Regions from separate parts of the Sedimentibacter sp. MB35-C1 genome, predicted to be linked through region 2. Evidence: riboswitches for the same ligand, from Rfam matches in the RefSeq annotation. Region 2 holds a riboswitch; the other holds the start of a gene.
What was found. A riboswitch is a leader RNA that binds a small molecule or an ion and turns the genes downstream of it on or off. The one in region 2 is predicted to bind S-adenosylmethionine.
Positions count from the first base shown of each region.

Region 1: another riboswitch for S-adenosylmethionine. It lies ahead of RBQ61_RS01370 (YbaK/EbsC family protein); the one in region 2 lies ahead of metK (methionine adenosyltransferase).

Region 1 is NZ_CP133188.1:285,047-288,259, forward strand. It holds gene RBQ61_RS01360 (methionine ABC transporter ATP-binding protein) at 1-538, opposite strand, end outside; gene RBQ61_RS01365 (tRNA threonylcarbamoyladenosine dehydratase) at 552-1,289, opposite strand; gene RBQ61_RS01370 (YbaK/EbsC family protein) at 1,355-1,825, opposite strand; SAM riboswitch class I at 1,885-1,987, opposite strand; gene RBQ61_RS01375 (universal stress protein) at 2,190-2,645, shown strand; gene pflA (pyruvate formate-lyase-activating protein) at 2,708-3,213, opposite strand, start outside.
Region 2 is NZ_CP133188.1:933,468-936,680, reverse strand. It holds gene malQ (4-alpha-glucanotransferase) at 1-756, opposite strand, end outside; gene metK (methionine adenosyltransferase) at 828-2,006, opposite strand; SAM riboswitch class I at 2,159-2,253, opposite strand; gene RBQ61_RS04380 (phosphodiester glycosidase family protein) at 2,474-3,213, shown strand, end outside.

The DNA of each region.
Region 1 (3,213 bases), 650 kb from region 2:
TGGTTGGATCGAGAGCGCTGGTAGCTTCATCACAAAGCAGTATCTCTGGATTTGTTGCCAAAGCTCTCGCTATGGCCACCCTCTGTTTCTGCCCACCGCTCAGTTGGGACGGATATGCCTTTTTTTTATCCGCAAGCCCTACAAGATCCAATAGTTCTCCTGCTCTTTTTCTTCCTTCATTTCTGCTTACACCGCCTATTTCAAGCGGAAAGCACACATTATCTTCAACGTTTCTCTGCATAAGAAGATTAAACTGTTGAAAAATCATTCCTACTTTTTGCCTAAGACCCCTAAGCTGTTTTTCATTAAGTTTCAGCAAATCCCTGCCGCCTATGATAACAGTACCTTTCGTAGGCCTCTCCAAAAAGTTTATACATCTGACCAAGGTGCTTTTACCTGCACCGCTCATTCCTATTATTCCGCATATATCACCTTTATTAATGTCAAGGTTAACTCCCGACAGGGCAGTCACTTTATTATTCTGACTGATATAATGCTTTTCTAAATCTTTTAACTGAATCAATGGAGTCGTACCCATGCTGATTTCTCCTTTACTTAGCCGCTAAATCTTTTACTACCTCGCTTGCGATTATGAGTCCAGCCACTGACGGAACAAATGATACGCTGCCTGGTGTGGCTCTTCTGCTTGTCACTTTTTCCTCAGAATCGTGAGGATTGCTAGCCTCTTCGTCATATATTGGTTTAATAGGTTCTTCCTTTGAATAAACAACCTTTAATTTTTTTATGCCCCTCTTTTTAAGCTCACGTCGCATTACCTTTGCAAGGGGATCTACGGAGGTCTTATATATATCCGCAACCTCCAGCATTGCAGGGCTCAGCTTATTGCCCGCACCCATGCTGCTCATTACCGGAACGCCGGCAGCCTCTGCCCTGACTATCAGTTCAAGCTTAGCCGCTACTGTATCTATCGCATCAATGATGTAATCATATTTTGTAAAATCATAGAGGTCTGCATTTTCAGGCAGATAAAATGTTGCATATGTTTCCACTTCAGCCTTTGGATTGATATCTCCAATCCTTTCGGCCATCACTTCAACTTTCTTTCTTCCTATAGTTTTTCTTGTGGCTATAATCTGCCTGTTTATGTTTGTAATACATACCTCGTCATCATCAAACAAGGCAAATCTGCCCACCCCGCTTCGTGCAAGAGCTTCGGCAACATACCCTCCAACTCCGCCTATTCCAAATATAGCAACTGTTGAATTTTTTAATTTATTCATAGCTTCCTTGCCAAGTAAAAGCTGTGTTCTTGAAAATTCGTTTAGCATAATACCCTTTCTTTGCTTAAATTTAATCACAATATTTTATGTTTATTTCCTGCTGCTAATAATATTTATTCCCAGTTTTTGCACACATCAACCCATTCCCTGCATTGAGATAATTTTTCCAGCTCGTCTAAGGTGAGTTCTATTGCAGAATTTGAACTGCCGCACGCAGGAAACATTGTATCAAATCGTTTCATGGAAATATCAAGATATACATCTACGTTCTCCGGAAGAGCAAACGGACAAACACCACCTATGGCATGTCCGGTAAAGCTTACAGTATCTTCATGAGCAAGCATTTTCGCTTTAAATCCGAATTTTCCTTTAAATTTCTTATTGTCTACCTTTGCGTCTCCAGCTACTACAATTATCATTGCATTATCGCCATTGTAAAATGACAGCGACTTGGCTATTCTTGCTTCCTTGGTTCCCAAGGCCTTTGCTGCCAGTTCTACGGTAGCCGTCGATTCATCCATAATAAGAATATCATTATCCTTATTGTATTTCTTTAAATATTCGCTTACTTTTTCTAAAGACATTTATATCCTCCTAAATATAAAAAACCCTCTTCGAAGAGAGGGTAAATGTTCTAACCGTCTCCTCATCTGCCAAAGATACCTTTGCCGGACTTAGCACCTTTCAGTAAACTGTAGGTTGCCGAGACTTCACAGGGCCGATCCCTCCGTCTCTCTTGATAAGAAGTTTTTCTTATTTAGTTGTCATGTGATACTTTACACTAATAAAGTATATTTGTCAACCTTATTTTTAAAATTTTCAAACATATTTGTTATTTATTAGCTTTTTATGCTATCAGAATTGAATTATTAACTTCTGCATATATTTAGTTTAGCATGCATATTAATCGGGTATAATATTATATATAAAAAATTATAGGAGGCAGTTATGAAAAAAATACTTGTTCCGATAGACGGTTCGCCTGTATCTCAAAAGGCAGCGGAAAAAGCCATAGAATTGGCAGAAAGATATAACAGCAAGCTTGTATTTATATATGTTGTAGATACCCGCGGAATATATACATACGATGTGGGCGGAATTATCAGCGTTCCTTTTAATTATCCGAAAATTACCGAAGAATTAATTCAAGTAAAAACAAAATTCTTGGATATTTTTGTATCTTCGTTGGAAGTTGATGATAAAAATGTTGAAAAAATAGTACTGCATGGCGAGCCTTCAGACAAAATACTGAATTATGCAAAAAAAGAAAAATTTGATTTAATCGTAATGGGCAGAAGAGGTTTCTCGGCCGTAAAAAGATTTTTTGTAGGTTCTGTTACACAAAGGGTAATTTCCGATGCTCCATGTCCTGTGTTAATTATCAACGATGAAAGCGACGAATAATTATTACGTTAAGAATATTATAAGTATAGCAGAGCCTCTACACGTAGGCTCTGCTATACATTTTACTGTCTTACTAACTTTTCTATGCTTAAGCTCTTTTTTAATTCTTCAAGCCTTTCCTTTGACATGGCAGGAACATCTTTTAATTTGCAGTCAATATTAAGCTCTTCATATTTGAACACCCCCAAGGTGTGATATGGAAGCAGCTCTACTTTTTGTATCAATTCCTTAGGAAATGTATTGACTTCATCTTCTAATTTCCTCATATCCTCTGATGTATCATTTATACCAGGCGTTACCACATGTTTAAGCCACAGCTGTGTCTTATTTTCTATTACAGAATCTTTAAATATGTGGTAATCAGCCATATCCCTACTGGTCAGACTTTTGTATTTTTTAGGATCAGGATGCTTTATATCCAGAATCACCAAATCCGCATTTCTTAAAATTTCGTCATATTTTCCAAGTCCTACCCCAGCAGTATCTATTGTAGTGTGTATATTTTCTTTTTTGCACAGATTTAGACACTCAAGTAGAAATTCGGGCTGCATCAAAGGCTCTCCCCCAG
Region 2 (3,213 bases):
CTGACCGGTTTCCGAAAAAATATCCGGCGGGACACCTGCTTCCAAAGACAAATTGTTATTGTCATCCCTTACGAATAATTCTCTTTCAGCCCAAGCTTCAACGCTGTCCTCCGAAACATATATGGGCATGTCTCCTATTATTCTGATTCCATTTTTATTGGCATATTTCTTTAGTTTATGGTACTGACGGTAAAATACGCACTGAAGAAAGCTCCAAAATTCGATTTGATCACTAAGAAGCATCCTGTATTCTTCCAAGAAATTTTCATTTCTGTCGAATATGCCCTTTCCCCACTCTTTCCATGGCATTTGATTGAAGCGGTATTTTAGTGCCATAAACATCGAATAATCCAAAACCCATTTATTATTTTGACAAAACATGCGAACTTCATTTTTATAGCACTTCGAATTTTCATACGCCTTGTATAATACGTTATACCTTAGTTTAAACTGTTTATCATAATTCACATATCCATCGTCAGAATCTAGTATCTCGCAATCTTTTAACGACAATATTCCCTCTTCAATCAAAAGCTCCAAGTCAATATAGTATGGATTTCCTGCATATATTGAAAATGGAGAATATGGAGAATCTCCATATGAAACAGGTCCTAAAGGCAGAAGCTGCCAGTATCTCTGTCCTGACTCACACAAAAAGTCTATATAATTGTATGCTTCTTTCCCAAATGTTCCTATTCCAAATTTTGAAGGAATAGAACTTATGGGCATAAGTATTCCCGAGCCTCTGTCAAACATTGTATACTCCTCGTTTTTTAAGCATATTATACAAAAAAGAGTAAATAGTGACTATCTACTCTTTTTCAAAATTATAAATATTTTTTCAGCACTTCTTTTTTATCTGTCTTTTCCCAAGGAAGATCTAAATCATCTCTTCCAAAATGCCCGTAAGCAGCTATCTGTTTGTACATAGGTCTTCTCAAATTAAAGTATTCAATTATCGCTGCCGGTCTTAAATCAAAATTTTCCGAAACAGCCTGCTGAATCTTTTCTTCATCGATTTTATTAGTTCCAAATGTATCAACCATTATCGATACCGGTTTTGCAACACCTATGGCATATGCAAGCTCAACTTCACATTTTTCTGCCAGTCCGGCTGCAACAATATTTTTAGCAATATATCTTGCTGCATATGCTGCGGATCGGTCAACTTTTGTGGAATCTTTTCCGGAAAATGCCCCTCCGCCGTGTCTTGAGTATCCGCCGTAAGTATCAACTATGATTTTTCGTCCTGTTAATCCTGAGTCTCCCTGAGGCCCGCCTATTACAAATCTTCCGGTAGGGTTGATAAAATACTTAGTCTCATCATCCAGTAACTCAGCAGGGACAGTAGTTTTAATTACTTGGTCAATTAAGTCTTTTTCAATTGTTTTTCTGTCAACCTCAGGGTTATGTTGAGTTGATATAACAATTGTATCTATTCTTACAGGTTTGTTGTCCTGGTACTCAACAGTAACCTGAGTCTTACCGTCCGGTCTCAGATAATTTATTGTTTTGTTTTTCCTTACCTCAGTCAGTTTCCTTGAAAGCTTGTGTGCAAGATAAATTGGCATAGGCATCATTTCTGGAGTTTCATTGCACGCAAAACCAAACATCATTCCTTGGTCTCCTGCGCCAATCATATCATTTGTATCCTTGTCATCTTTTTTATATTCATCAGCAGCATCAACGCCCATTGCTATATCCTGAGACTGCTCTTCAATTGATGTAAACACGGCACATGTCTTGTAATCAAAGCCATATTCAGCATTGTCATAACCTATATCCTTAATAGTATCTCTAACTATTTTAGGTATATCAATGTAGCAGTTTGTGCTTATTTCTCCCGCTACAAGAACAAATCCTGTTTTAGTAATTGTTTCACAGGCAACTCTTCCATTAGGATCTTTTTCTAAAATCGCATCCAAAATCGCATCTGAAATCTGATCACACATTTTATCCGGGTGTCCTTCAGTAACTGATTCAGATGTAAATAACCATTTCTTCATATTATATTTCCTTTCTTTGTATTATCCATTTTTCAAATCAAATAAATTTCAAAACTTATTTCAATTAACTACGCATTCTTTTAAACAATGCATTTTTTGTTTTGCCAAAAAAAAATCTCTTCCGCAGAAGAGGTCTTTGTCTCTGTAAATATGCCTCATCTTTCGGAAATCCGCGGGAATTAGCACCTTGAATAATCAGGCTGCCGGGTTTCATTGGGCCTCGTCCCTCCACCACTCTTGATAAGGATTTATTTTGCATAATCATAACATATCAATTTCTTGTTGTCAATACATGTCTAAATAATTTTTGCTGCATAAAATTTATTTAATTATTTGCTATGAAAGGCGGAACAAAGCATGATAACATACGTCTAATTAATTATAAACATATCCACTATTACTAAAAATTACAACCTTATTAATAGTAATTTAATAATGGTTGTCCATTTTTTGTGTTATAATGAGGTATGAAAATTAAACAGAAAGGAATGATTTATTTGTTTATTAAAAAAATAGCAGCTTTCTCGGTTGCTCTTGCAATTTTATTGAGTTCATACGCCTACGGCAGCCTGTATACAGTATCTGACCTGTCAGAACAAACAAGGCTATCAACAGGTATTACATATGAAAAAATCGAAAGATACACCTCCGCTGGCTGGATGAACATAAACGTGGTAAGAGCTGATTTGACAGATGAATATACAGAAATTAAACCTATAACAGGAGAAAACGGTGTAGGAACCCGCTCACCTTTGAGCAGTATGATTAAATCATCAGGCGCAACAGCGGCAGTTAATGGTGACTTTTTCTACATGGGCGATCCTACATATACCTACGGTCCATTAATTAAAGATGGAAAGCTGATAACATCTCCTCTTCCGTACAGCTACGGATACCCTACAGTTTCCAAACTCTTGGATAATGAAAGTATGGATATATCTGTATGGAATCCTAAAATAACATTGTATGGTTCTGACAGCACCGTATTTGATGTTACAGCATTCAATAAAACATCTTCATTGGACTGGGCAGCAACAATTCTTACAACTGATTGGAACAAAATGTCTCCAGGATACGACGGAAAAAAAGATATTGTTGAAGTTATTGTAATTGATAATATGGTCTCTGAAATTCGAAAGAATCAGATCTCAACAATAATCCCCAAAGATGGTTATGTTATTGCAAGCTGCAACTCAGTAGCCATGGA